DNA from 2 places in the Luteibacter yeojuensis genome. Region 2 is predicted to be linked to the other one. Evidence: predicted binding sites of a transcription regulator. Region 2 holds the regulator's gene; the other holds the start of a gene.
What was found. The regulator sigma-54, encoded in region 2, starts transcription at its own class of promoters, with help from an activator protein. The targets are predictions, from matches to a motif close to TGGCACGNGCNTTGC.
Positions count from the first base shown of each region.

Region 1: a site for sigma-54 is predicted at 4,750-4,764, ahead of pgaA (poly-beta-1,6 N-acetyl-D-glucosamine export porin PgaA). Genes of this name have one in related genera too.

Region 1 is NZ_JAAQTL010000001.1:565,694-572,625, forward strand. It holds gene pgaC (poly-beta-1,6-N-acetyl-D-glucosamine synthase) at 1-693, opposite strand, end outside; gene pgaB (poly-beta-1,6-N-acetyl-D-glucosamine N-deacetylase PgaB) at 690-2,564, opposite strand; gene pgaA (poly-beta-1,6 N-acetyl-D-glucosamine export porin PgaA) at 2,570-4,639, opposite strand; gene mgtA (magnesium-translocating P-type ATPase) at 5,048-6,932, shown strand, end outside.
Region 2 is NZ_JAAQTL010000002.1:302,245-309,176, reverse strand. It holds gene ptsP (phosphoenolpyruvate--protein phosphotransferase) at 1-1,523, opposite strand, end outside; gene HBF32_RS16320 (HPr family phosphocarrier protein) at 1,526-1,795, opposite strand; gene HBF32_RS16315 (PTS sugar transporter subunit IIA) at 1,788-2,180, opposite strand; gene rapZ (RNase adapter RapZ) at 2,212-3,108, opposite strand; gene hprK (HPr(Ser) kinase/phosphatase) at 3,113-4,063, opposite strand; gene hpf (ribosome hibernation-promoting factor, HPF/YfiA family) at 4,156-4,503, opposite strand; gene HBF32_RS16295 (RNA polymerase factor sigma-54) at 4,623-6,110, opposite strand; gene lptB (LPS export ABC transporter ATP-binding protein) at 6,201-6,920, opposite strand; gene lptA (lipopolysaccharide transport periplasmic protein LptA) at 6,925-6,932, opposite strand, start outside.

The sequences.
Region 1 (6,932 bases), on a different contig from region 2:
GGTGACCATGTCGGTATTCCAGTAACCGACATCGTGCAGCGCGCTCTTGCGAAAGCAGGCGATGACGCCGGAGACCGTGAAGATGCGCCCGTACACGCGCTGGGCGCGCTTGATCAGGCCGATGATGGAGGAGAACTCGCCCACCTGGAGCTTGCCCAGGAGCGTGGAGCGGTTGCGGATGCGCGGGTTGCCCGTGACCGCGGCGACGCGCGGGCTCTCGAGCATGTGCATCATCATCCAGTGCGTCGCGTAATCGTCGAGCAGGGCGTCGCCGTCCCCGCACACGAGGAAGTCTGCACGCGAGGCGAGCGCCGCGGCGCGCAGGCCCATGGCCTTGCCCTGGTTGCTCGACATGTGGATGACGCGAAGGGCCGGGTACTGGTCCATCAGCTGGTCGAGCTGCGCGCCGGTATCGTCCGTCGATCCGTCGTTGATCGCGATGATCTCGAAGTTCGGGTATTGCTGCGAGGCGAGGTGGGCGATCGTCTCGCGCACCTGCGCGCCCTCGTTGTGGCAGGGCACGACGAGGGTCACCATCGGATAGTCGGGCAACGGCCTCGGGCGCACGCGCGAGGGCTCCCTTCGCTCCCAGCGCAGGAAATAGATGATGCCGCCGCTCATCCAGATGAGCGACATCACCAGGGGATAATAGAAGGCGAACTCGAGGAGGGCGTGGAGGATGCCGCCGTTCATCGCGCCGGCTCCGGATAGGGATAGTCGGATGCCGAAATCGCGGGGCGTATGGCGTCCAGGGCGGGTCGGTCGTTGAGGAAGTCGTCCGGGTAGTAGCCGATGTGGCGCGCGCCGAGGGCCTGCACGGCGCGCATGCGCGCGGCGATCTCGCCGGCGGGGATCGGCGTGTGCGTGCGCCAGTCCTGCGCGGCGAACTCGAACATCGTGCGCTCCATCGCCCCCGGCGTGGTCTTCACCGCGGCGACCAGCCTGCGGTACCAGCCGAGGCGATCCGGCGCCTTGTCGAGCTGCGGCATCGCCATGACCGCGGTCAGGCCATAGGCGCGGTTGAACGCCGGCAGGCTCTGCGCGAACCACGCCTCGGCGCCCGGCTCCAGGATCGGCCGCGCATAGATGTTGCGCGCCGTGAGCAACTGCGGCCGCCAGGGCCGCATGCGTGCGACCAGTTCCTGGGTGAAGTCGATGAGCGCCTGCGTGTTTTGCGCCGGCGTGTTCTTCGCCCAGGGACCCAGGTTGTCGGTGTCGCGCAGGTAGGCGTCGTCGGAGAACAGGACACCGGCCGTGTCGGTGTACATGGCGAGGTCCTCGTAGACGTCGCCGATCGTCGCGCGCACTTTCGGATCGTACGGTGCGAGGCGGTAGTGGTCGCCCCCCGGCTTCGGCTCGCCGGCGAGCGTCGGCAGCTTTTCGCCGCCGGGGAAGCGGAAGGCCAGCACAGGCATCCAGGCATATACGCGCACCCCCGCGCGGGTGCGCAACTGCCACGACACGCGCGAGAAGAGGTCGGCGCGAACGGGCAGGTGGCGGTTGGGGAAATACACCGCATCCGCGACGCCGTCGCCGTCGGGATCGGCATAGGCCTGCAGCCAGACATCGGTCGGGTGCATCCGCTTGATCCGGTCCAGCAGCTTCGACAGGTTGCGGTCCTGCTGCGCCGGATCCGGGTCGTAGACGTAATCCAGGTCGATCTGCACGGTGCGCGTGGCGTCCACCTGCAACTGATGGCGCATCAACCAGCCAAGCCGGTTGGCGGTGATGTTGTCGCTCACCAGCAGGCGCGGGATGGTGCGGCCCGGCACGAGGTTGGGTTCGTTGTCGCTGAGGCTGAAGGTGACCCTCATGCCCACCTCGGCGGCCACGTCCCGGCCCACGCGGGTGTACTCGCCGTACGGCCACGCGAGGGCACGCGGACGCACGCCGGTGTGGCTCGCGATCTCGGCGGCACTGTGCTCGAGGTCGGCACGAAGGCGGGTGCGGTATTCGTTGGGAGTCTCGTAATGCTTCGCGGCTTCGTCGTAACTCAGCGATGCCGCCGTAGGCAGGAGGTTGCCCTGCGGGTTGGCATCGTGACCCTGGTGCATGCCCCAGGTATGCGAAGCGATCTCCACCAGCCCGGACTTGTGCATCTCCTCCACCTGGTCCCAGGTGAGGAAGCAGGAGCGATCGCAGTCGCTGCCGTTGTACGGCATGCGCTTGCCGTCGGGCATGTCCATCCACGAACCGACGAGCGCCTGCACGGCGGGATAGCCATAGGCGCGGAGCAGGGGATAGACGCGCGTGTAGAAACTTTCCAGGCCATCGTCGAAGGTGAGCAGCACGGCGTCCTTCGGCAGCGGCGTGCCGCCATGGCTCGCCTGTACCACCTGTTCGAGGCTGACGACGTGGTAGCCGTTCGCCTTGAGCCATTCGAAGTGGGCCACGAGGTGGTCGGTGCTGAGGGCGTCGGGATCGCGATCGCCGTTCAGGCGGACGTCGTCGCGCACATCGTGGTAGGCGAGCACGGTCAGGGCGGGCCGCGCGGGGGCGGCCTGCTGCGCGAACGCGGGAAGCGCGAGCCCCAGCAGGGCAAGCAGGATCGACAGCGGACGCATGACTCTCATTCTCCCCAGTGCAGGGTCAGGTCGAGGACGACGCGATGCTCGCGGCGCCCGTCGTAGGGTTGGTTGTGCCAGCCGATGCCCCAGCCGACGTGGAACCCGGGGCCGGTCTGGACGATCTGGCCGTAGCGCAGCGACGCCATCCAGCCGGTGGCGTAGCCGCGTTCGGCGTACTGGCCGACGGCGGCGTCGATGCGCTGGGTGACGCTGCGTTCGTAGAACTGGCCGAGCACGTTTTCGAGCCGGCCGGTGAGCGCGTAGCTCCAGTCGCGGCGAGGGTTGAAGTAAGGGCGGTCAGTGCGGGTATTCATCGAGCCGCCGAGTTCCACGCCGCCGTCCAGCGCCAGGTTCGGCGACGTATGCATGCGCCGGACGATCGATGCCAGCCATCCGGTACGCCGGTTGCCGTCGCTGAAGTCGTCGCGCGACAGGCCAAGCCGCGCCTGGGTCAGCTCGCTCACGCGCCAGGTGACGGTGGTGTCGAGCGTCTTCGCGGAAATGCCATAGAACTGCGCGCGCAGCGGCGTGTCGTCGCCTGCCGTGCTGTAGTCGGCGGACCAGGCCCAGCGATCGCTCAGCGACCAGTCGAAGCCCGCCTCGATGGCCGTCTTGCCGACATAGCGATCCGTGGACGGCAGGGCCTGCACATAGGCCTCGAGGCCACGGGTGTAAGCGCGGATGCCCACGCCCGCGCGGCTGCGTCGCACGTTGCCTTCGGGAAGATCGGCGGTCGAATAGCGTCCGAGGGCGATGACGCGCCAGTGATTGTCGATCAGGGGGCTGGCGATCGTGGCCTGGGTGCTGCCGTCGCGGTCGCCGAAGTCCGGACTGGAGCCCTTGCCGCGCTCGGCCTCGACGTCGAACTGCCAGCCGCGCTCGCGATCCCACGATGCCTGCGCGCGGTCGACGCGCGGACTGCGCTCGGCCAGCGAGCGGGCCGCGGCAAGGTAGGCATCCACCGGCGCGTAATCGTCGAGCACGCGGCTGGCGTTCGCCTTGCCGACATAGGCACCGGCTTCGCGGGGATCCAGCGTCAGGGCGATGTCGAAGTCGTCCAGGGCACGGCGGGGCCAGCCGCGGGCCAGTTCGGTCATGCCGAGTTCGCTGCGCAGTTGCGCATTCGCCGGCGCTTCGCGATGGAGCGGTTCCAGCCGCGCATAGGCATCGGCATGCATGTCGACATAGTCGCGCACGGCGGCAGCGTTGAGGTCGGCGTCGAGCTTGCGCGGGTTCTGGATGGGAAGGGCGCTGCCAGGCACCCGGATCCACGGCGTCTCCTTCGAGGCCAGCTCGTCGATGGTCCGGAAGGCCTTTTGCGTCTGCCCCGACTCGAGGTAGGCGTACATCAGGCCGATGCGCGGCTCGCTCTCGCTGGGATCGTAGGGACCGGGGTCCTTCGCGATGCTGTCCTCGTAGAGCGCCGCGGCTTCGGCCGGACGACGCTTCGCCAAGAGGGCATCGGCGGCGGCGCGCTCGACATAGGGAGGCAAGGACACGCCTTGCGCATGCAGTGCGTCGTAGCGGGCGACCGCTTCGTCCGGACGGCCGGCGCGGGAAAGGGCCACCAGCAGGTCGAAGCCGGCGCGCCGGCGCAGGTCGGAGGGGAGCTGCGGATCGTCGGCGACGCGGCGTGCGTCCTCCACGGACTTGTCGGCTTCCACGTAAGGGTGGAAAGGGTCGGCAGGCTCACCGTCCGCCCAGCGGATTTCCTCGGCCACGCGGTCCGCGCCCAGGCGGTTGCGTTCGGCCATGGACAGCCCCGGTTGCAGGCTGGCTGCCAGTTCCCCGGCGCGCGTGCTGGCCCCCAGCTCCGTCAACAAAGCGACGTTGAGCGCCTGCGCCTCGCGGTCGCCCGGCCAGCGTTCGAGCACGGCCTGACAATGGGCAAGGGCGTCGACGCGGTGTCCCGCATCGCGCTCCTGGCGCGCCGTGGCCATCAGCGCGTCGCGTTCCGCGGCGTGGTCCGCCGCCAGCGCGAGCGGCCCGTGGACCGCCAGCAGCAAGGCCAGGCACAGCCGCGCCCGTGACACCCGTGCGGCGCGCGGGCATGTCGTCGAATTCAGTTTCATCCTGCCAACCAGCTTCCTTTCGGCCCCCGTGAACTGACGTTCCGGCGACGGCGGTGAAGAAAAGGTATCGCGACGTCCCTACGTCGGCGACCCAGCCCGATATTGTCGCCGCAAACAGCGTGCCAGCGACACCCGATCGGGACGCCGGTTTACATGGCTATCGGGCATAGGCCGAAAGATATAGGCCGGGACATGCCGAAAACGCTCACTGACCGAACGTGGTGACGCGGCATGGCCCGCCGGCCATGCGCCACCTGCCGGGGATGACGCGGGAATGACGGGTCCCCGAGGCGGGTGCCTTCTTGATGTGGGTCAACCGGCAGCGGCGTGCCCCGCCTTACGGTAGCCCCTTGATCGACGGGCACCGTATGTCCGTAGAGGACGTACGCCTGACGAGCGGGAGCGGCGATGAGTCATGTCGAGCGTTATTGGGCGCGACCTGCCGCAGAGGTGCTTGCCGCGCTGGATTCGCGCGTCGACGGCTTGACGGCTTCGTCGGCGACCCAGCGCCTGAAGCAATTCGGGCACAACGCACTGACCGGGCCAGCGGCACGGCCCTGGCTCAGCCTGCTGCTCAGCCGTTTTTCCAGCCCGCTCGTCATCATCCTGGTGGTGGCGGCCCTGGTGTCGTTGCTTGTCCGCGAGTGGGTGGAGGCCTGGATCGTCCTCGGTATCGTGCTCCTGACCGCGGTGCTCAGCTTCATCCAGGAGTACCGCGCGTCGGTCGCCATCGAGGCCTTGCGGCGGCGCGTCACCGTGACGGCCAACGTGATCCGCGACGGAGCCTTGCAGGCGATCCGGGCCGAGCAGGTCGTTCCCGGGGACATCATCGAACTCTCGGCGGGTGCGCTGGTGCCCGTCGACGCGCTGGTGCTCGACGCGCGCAGTTGCTACGTCAACCAGGCCATGCTGACGGGCGAGACCCTTCCCGTCGAAAAGCGGCCGGGTACATGCGCCGTCGAATCGGGCCTGGCCGCTCGGGACAACTGCGTGTTCATGGGCACCTCGGTGCGCAGCGGCTGGGCCCGCGTCGTCGCCGTCGACACCGGCCGGGCGACGGTCTTCGGCGCGATCGCCAGGCGACTCGTGCTGCGGCCGCCGGAAACCGAATTCGAGCGGGGACTGCGCCGGTTCGGCGGTCTGTTGATCCGCCTGATGCTGATCGTGGTGGTGGCGGTGCTGGCGATCCACATCGTCATGCACCGGCCGACGATCGACACGCTTCTCTTCGCTGCCGCGCTGGCGGTGGGACTTTCGCCGGAGCTGTTGCCGGCCATCCTTACCATCACGCTCTCGTACGGAGCGCGGGCGATGGCGCGCGAAGGGGTGATCGTGAAGCGTCTGAACGCCATCGAGAACCTCGGAAGCATGGACGTGCTCTGCACGGACAAGACGGGAACGCTCACCCGCGGGGTGATCGAACTCGATGCGGCCGTCGATGCCGACGGCCAGCCCGCGGCGGAGGTACTGCGGCTGGCGGTGCTCAACGCACGCCTGCAGACCGGCATACGCAATGCGCTGGACGACGCGGTGGTGGCGCGCGGCGAGCGCGACGGGCTTCCACGGGATGCCGGCAGCAAGATCGACGAGATACCGTATGACTTCCAGCGGCGGCGCCTCACGGTGATAGTGAACACCCCCTCGCCGGTGCAGGCGATGCTGGTCACGAAGGGCGCGGTGGAGAACGTCTTCGACGCGTGCGCTTCCGCCAGGATAGATCGCCGGGAGGTGGCCCTCGACGAAGGCGTCCGGACGGCGCTGATGAAACGATTCGTCGATTGGAGCGCCCAGGGCTATCGTGTCCTTGCCGTGGCATCGAAGTCCGTGCCCGTCAGGGAGCGATACGATCCGGGGGACGAGGCGGGGATGACCCTCATCGGGTTCCTGCTCTTCTTCGATCCGCCCGAGCCACAGGTTTGCGGAACGTTGACGGCGCTGGGCATCCTGGGCGTCGAAGTGAAAATCGTCACCGGCGACAACCGGTTCGTGGCCCGGCATGTGGCCGAGGCCATCGGCATGCCGGTGAAGGGGATCCTCACCGGCGGCGACTTGCGGGAACTCGGCGACGAGGCCCTCTGGCATCGGGCCATGTCGACGACACTCTTCGCCGAGATCGAACCGAACCAGAAGGAACGGATCATCACCGCCCTCCAGAAAACCGGGCACGTGGTGGGTTACCTCGGCGACGGCATCAACGATGCACCCGCCCTGCACGCGGCCGATGTCGGTATCTCGGTCGATTCGGCCGTGGACGTGGCCAAGGACGCCGCCGATTTCGTGCTGCTGGAGCACG
Region 2 (6,932 bases):
CACAGGCTCACCGGCTTCTTCGCCCGACGCGCGCTTGCGATCACATGTGCGATCAGGCGCAGGAATGGTGGTTGCAGCGGATCGTAGATGCCTTCCAGCGCGTCGTTGTTGCGATCCGCCGCGAGCACGTATTGGGCGAGGTCGTTGGTGCCGATGGCGAGGAAGTCCGCCTTCGCCAGGATCGAGCCGACGCCGATCGCCGCCGCGGGCACTTCGATCATCGCACCGATATCCAGTCGCTCCGGAAGCTCCTGCCCCTGCCGCGAAAGGTCTTCGCGTGCCTTCTTGATCAGCGTGCGCACGGCCGCGAGTTCGCCGATGTGGGTGACCATCGGGACGAGGATGCGCACCGGGCCGTAGCAGGCCGCGCGCAGGATCGCGCGCAACTGCACGCTGAAGATGTCGGGGTAGCGCAGCGACAGGCGGATGCCGCGTACGCCGAGCGCCGGGTTGTCCTCGCCGCGGATCGCCAGCCCCGCCGCATCGGCCTTGTCGGCGCCCAGGTCGAGCGTGCGGATGGTGACGGGCAGGCCGCCCATGCCGAGCACGACATCGCGGTACGCCGCGAACTGCTCGTCTTCGGAGGGCAGGCCGCGCTGGCGCAGGAAGAGGAATTCCGACCGGTAGAGGCCGATGCCGTCGGCGCCGCGTGCGCGGGCGAGGGTCACGTCGCCCGCCAGCTCGGCGTTCGCGAAAAGCCGGACGTGCGCGCCGTCGCGCGTGAGCGTCGGTGCCGTGGCGAGGGCGGCGAGGCGGCGGCCTTCCGCCGCGGCCTGGCGCTGCCACTGGCGGTAGCGCGCGAGGTCCTGAGCCGTCGGATGGACGATGACCTCGCCGTGTTCCGCGTCGATCAGCACAAGGTCGTCGTCGTTGACGGTGGCGAGCGCGTCGCGCGTGCCCACCAGCATCGGGATGTTGAAGCTGCGCGCGAGGATCGCGCTATGCGAGTAGACGCTGCCCGCGCTCGCGATCACACCGAGCATGCCCTGGCCGGCCATGCCCGCCATGTCGGCCGGGGCGATCGTGTCGCTCACGACGATCTCGCCCACGCGCGACGCGAGCTTGCGTTCCTCGCGGCTGGACTGCTGGTTCAGCGCCGACATGACCCGGCCGATGACCTGGTCGATGTCTTCGCCGCGGCTCTTCAGGTACGGATCGTTCATCGCGTCGAACACGGCGGCGAGGCGGTCGCGCTGCATTTTCAGCGCGGCGCTTGCCGTGTAATGGCCGACGGCGACGAGGTCGTCGAGGCCGCGCAGCAGTTCCTCGTCGTCGAGGAGGAGGCTGTGTGCGTCGATGAAGTCGCCTACTTCGCGGGCGAGCGCGCCGTGCAGCTTGCCGCGGAGTTCGTGCAGTTCGGTGCGGGCGGTGTCGATGGCCTTGTGCAGGCGTTCGATCTCGGCGCCGATCTCGGTGTCCTCGAGCATCCGCATGTCCACGGCGAGGATGCTCGGCTGGATCAGGCGCGCCCGACCGAGGGCCATGCCCCGGGCGGCGGGTGTACCTGTCAGCACGACTCTCATGGTCAGGCGCCTTCGTCGAACTTGCGGTCGAAGAGGTCCACGACCGCGGAGATGGCCTGGGCCTCGTCCTCGCCGTCCGCGCGAACGGTGAGGGAGGTACCCATGCCGGCGGCCAGCATCATCACGCCCATGATGCTCTGCGCATTCACTTCGCGTCCCTTGTTGACGAGCCAGACCGTCGATTTGAACCCTGCGACCAGCTGGACAAGCTTGGCCGATGCGCGTGCGTGCAGGCCGAGCCGGTTCGATACCACGATGTCACGTTCAAGCATGGTCGATGAAGATCCCTCCGCGACCGCCGCTGGCCGCGATCTCGGCCAATTCGGGTAGCGATTTTTCGGAATAGTTGAGGACGCGCAGCAGCATGGGCAGGTTGAGGCCCGAGACGCAGCGAAGGTGCACGCCGAGCTCGCCCAGCGAGAGGCCGATGTTGCAGGGCGTGGCGCCGTAGAGGTCGGCCAGCACCAGCACACCGTCGCCATGGTCGAGTTCGCGGGCGTGCCGGGCCGTGAGCGTGCGCATGACGTCGGGATCGGCGCTGGGCGGCACCTCGACGGCGTCGACCTCCAGCGGAAGCTTCGGCATCACGTGGCGCGCGGCGGAAATGAGCGCCTTGCCGACGGCCTCGTGGGTCATGAGGAGGACGCCGACGGTCATCGCCCGAACTCTCGCGGTAGCTGTGTCATGGTCACTCGAGTTCGCGATGGAAGGTCAGTACGTTGCCGCGTTCCGAGCGGAAATGCTGGGCCAGCTTCTCGACGAGGTACACCGAGCGGTGACGTCCGCCCGTGCAGCCGATCGAGACCGTGACGTAGCTGCGGTCCTCGCCGTCGAAGCGCGGCAGCCAGGTGTCCAGCCAGCGGGCCACATCGGCATAGTACTCGCCCACGAGCGGGTTCGCGTCGAGGAACTCGCGGACGGGCAGGTCCTTGCCGGAGAACGGCCGCAGGCGCGGGTCCCAATGCGGATTGGGCAGGCAGCGTGCGTCGAAGACGAAATCGGCGTCGGACGGCAGCCCGCGGCGATAGGCGAAGGATTCGAACAGCAGGGTGGTGCCGTCCGAGGCCGCGGCGTAACCGGTGGCGAACAGGCGGCGTAGCTGGTGCACATTGAGGTCGCTGGTGTCGATCACCTTCTCGGCGATCGACACCAGGGGACGCAGCAGTCGCCGCTCCTCGGCGATGGAATCCGCCAGGGACCGCCTTTCCGCCGCGAGCGGATGGCGCCGGCGGGTTTCCGAATAGCGCTTGATGAGGACGTCGTCCCGGCTGTCCAGGAAGATCAGGTGGACGTGCACGCCCGCCGTGGACAGCTCGGAGAGCACATGCGGCATGCGCGAGAGGTCGATGCGCCGGTTGCGTACGTCCACGCCCACGGCGATGCGCCGGCGCGGCCCATGCTCGCCCTGGCTGACGGCGGCGACCAGCTGCGGGATCAGCTCCGCCGGCATGTTGTCCACGCAGTAGAACTCGAGGTCTTCCAGCGCGCGCAGGGCGACGGTCTTGCCGCCGCCGGACATGCCGGTGAGCACCACGAGGTGGATCGCGTCGGGCTCGACGATGGGGCTGGCGACTTCGTCGATCACGGGCTCACCATGGAGAGAAACGGCGCATCTGATGCGCCTGGCGGTCGATGAAGGTCTGCGCGGGATCGATGCCCTTGCTCTTCAGCACGTGGTTGCGCACGGCGGCCTCGACCAGCACGGCGAGGTTGCGGCCGGGCGCGACGGGGATCGTGATCTTGGGCACGTCCACGTCGAGCACGTTGCGCCGGCTGACATCGCCGGTGAGGCGGGTCATGGCGTCGGGCTCCTCGCCGGCCTGGAGCGGTTTCAGGTGCACCACGAGGCGCAGGTACTTCGAAGGCTTCACCGCGGTATGGCCGAACATCTCGCGGATGTTGAGCACGCCCAGGCCGCGCACCTCGAGGAGGTCCTGCAGCAGTTCGGGGCAGGCGCCGTCGATGACGTCGGGTGCGATGAGGGTGAATTCGGTGGCGTCGTCGGCGACGAGGCGATGGCCGCGGCTGATCAGTTCCAGGGCCAGCTCGCTCTTGCCCGAGCCGGGTTCGCCGGTGATCAGCACGCCGATGGAGAACACCTCGAGGAACACGCCGTGCAACGTGACCCGCGGCGCGAGCGTGCGCGCCAGGTGGTATTGCAGGTAGGTGAGGAGTTCGTGGCCGCGCTTGGTGCTCTGCCACAGCGGCGTGTCGGTTTCCTCGGCCACTTCGCGCAGGTCGGACGGGATCGACTGGTCTTTCGTGACGATCAGCGCGGCCGGCTGGTACGCGGCGATCTTGTGGATGGCCTCCCAGCGCTGGCGCGAATCCAGGCCGTCGAGGTAGTTCAGCTCCTCCGTGCCGATGATCTGCACCTTGTTGGGGTAGATCACGTTGAGGTAGCCGACCAGCGACGGGCGCCGGCTCTGCTTGGCGTTGGGTTCGAGCACGCGGGCTTCGCCACGCATGCCCGCGGCCCAGCGCAGCGCCATGCGCTCGTGTACCCCGTCGAAGAGTTGTCTGGCGGTCAGCCGTTCCACAGGCTCTCGGTCCCTTGGGAAGGAAAGGCCGGCGCGCGGGGCGCGCCGGCCTGGAGCCTATTGTGCCATCAAGGGCGGGCGGGCTGCCCGGGTCAGCTGGCGGCGCGCGCTTCCCGGACCTCGCTGTTGTGGTGGTCCTTGAGCTTTTCCTTGTGCTTTCTGAGCTGGTCGGCCAGTTTGGCGATCATGGCGTCGATCGCCGTGTAAAGGGTGTCGTTCTTGTTGTCGTCGTCCAGCCGGGCGACTCCCTCCGCGTGGAGACGGGTGCCCGAGCAGTGCAGGGTGCCTCCCGCCTTGTGCTCGTTCTTGTCGACGGAGAGGACGACGTCGAGGGCCGTGATGTTGTCGAAAAGGCGTTCGAAGCGACCGATCTGTTGTTCCACGCGCTCGCGCAGGGCGGGGGTGATCTGGATGTGCTGGCCGCTGATCTGGATTTGCATTGACGCCTCCTTCTTGCTGAGGGTGCCGCCTCGCGGCGGCGAGACCGGAGCGACGGAAGGTCGCTCCTCTAGCTCTAATCGCTTGGACCGTGGACCTTCGATGGGGTTCCTCTGCGTCGTCAGTTGGCGCGCACGCGCTCGCTGGAGCTGGGGATGCGCATCGCCTCCCGGTACTTTGCAACGGTACGTCGGGCGACCTGAATTCCGCGTCGATGCAGCTCCTCGGCCAGGGCCTGGTCGGAGAGCGGCCGCCGGGCGTCCTCGGCCGTGATGAGCTTGCGAAGCATGGCCTGGATGGCGGTCGCCGAGGCGCTGCCCCCGTCTTCCGTGGCCACGCCGCTGGAAAAGAAATGCTTGAGCTCGAAGGTGCCGCGCGGCGTATGCATGTACTTGCGCGTGGTCACGCGCGAAATGGTCGATTCATGCATGCCCACCTCCTCGGCCACTTCACGCAAAACCAACGGATGCATGGCCTCGGGGCCGTAATCGAGGAAGGCGCTCTGCCGGCGGACGATGACGTCGGCGACCTTCTGCAGCGTTTCCGCGCGCGACTGCAGGCTCTTCAGCAGCCAACGGGCCTCCTGCAACTGGCCCTTCATCCAGGTGGCGTCGTCGCCGCGCGCACGGGCTATTAAATTGCAGTAATGCTGGTTGAGACCCAGCCGCGGCTGGGCGTCCGGATTCAGACTGACCTGCCAGCGTCCGTTCTCGCGCCGGGCGTAGACGTCGGGTGCCACGTATTCGACCGGGGTGGCGTCGAGCGCCGCGCCGGGGCGCGGGTCGAGGCTGCGGATAAGCGCCGCCGCCGTGGCCACCTGCTCCTCGGGGGCCTTCAGCCGGCGGGCGATCTTGGCGATGTCGTTGCGCGCGAGCAATTCCAGGTCCTCGTTCACGATGCGGATCGCGAGTTCGCGATGCGGCGTGTCGATCGAGAACTGGGAAAGCTGGCAGAAGAGGCAGTCGCGCAGGTCCAGACTGGCGATGCCGGTGGGATCGAAGCGCTGCACGCGCTTGCGCACGCCTTCGACCTCCTCCGCGTTCGCCTGCAGTTCGGCGGGCAGGGCGGCGAGCACCGCCTCCACGCCGTCGCGCAGGTAACCGTCCTCGTCCAGCGCGTGGATGATCGCCGTGGCGATCGCATGCTCGCGTGGCGAGAACTGGGAAAGGTTGAGTTGCCATTCCAGGTGCTGCTGGAGATTTTCCGGCGCCGCGTTCTGCGGCTCGAAACCGTCCTCGTCCACGCCGTTGGCGCGCGACGACGTGCCGGTGTATTCGCTGGGGTCGCCCTGGAAGCGATCGTCCTCCCATTCCGGGGTGAGTTCCTCGGACGGGGCGGCGGTGGACTCCTCGTCCTCCCTCGATGCCTTGGCGGGCGGCTCGTCGCGCGAAGGGAACTCGGCGGCTTCGTAGCCGTTTTCCTCCGTTACGTCGTTTTCGGCCTCGGATTCGGCATCTTCGGCGAACTCGAGCAGCGGATTGCTTTCCGCGATCTGGCGGAGTTCGGCCTCGAGCTCCAGCTGCGACAACTGCAGCAGGCGGATGGCCTGCTGCAGCTGTGGCGTCAGCGTGAGCTGCTGGTGGAGGCGAAACTGGAGTCCGGGTTTCATGCCTTCGACGCTTGGGGTTCCCGAGCCATCCTAACCCCTACGAGTGGCCCAAACCAGCGGCCGGGCAGGCTAGGCCTGCCCGGCCGTCTGTCATATTCTGAATTCGCGACCCAGGTACACCTCGCGCACCTTTTCGTCCGCGAGGATGTGCTGGGGCGTGCCTCGCGCGAGCACCTCGCCGTCGTTCAGGATGTACGCGCGGTCGCAGATGCCGAGCGTCTCGCGAACGTTGTGGTCGGTGATCAGCACGCCGATGCCGCGTTCCTTGAGATGGCGGACGATGCGCTGGATCTCGCCCACGGAAATCGGGTCGACGCCGGCGAACGGCTCGTCGAGCAGCATGTACCGCGGACGCGCGGCGAGCGCGCGGGCGATTTCCACGCGGCGACGCTCGCCGCCGGAAAGACTGATGCCCTTCTGTTCGGCGATGTGCGCGATCTTGAGTTCGTCCAGCAGGCTTTCCAGTTCGTCCTCGCGCTGCTTCTGGCTCATGCCTTCGCGCAGTTCGAGCACGGCCAGGATGTTGTCGGCCACGCTGAGCCGGCGGAATACGGACGCTTCCTGCGGAAGGTAGCCGATGCCGAGCTTCGCGCGGGCGTGCATCGGCAGGCCGGTGATGTCCTGCTGATCGAGCTTGATCGCGCCGGCGTCGGCCTGGATCAGGCCCACCACCATGTAGAAGCAGGTGGTCTTGCCGGCACCGTTGGGGCCGAGCAGGCCGACCACCTCGCCTTCGCGGATGGAGAAGCCGAAATCGCGGACCACCTGGCGCGCGCGGAAGCGCTTCTGCAGGCCTTGGGCTGAAAGCATCGTGTCAGGGCT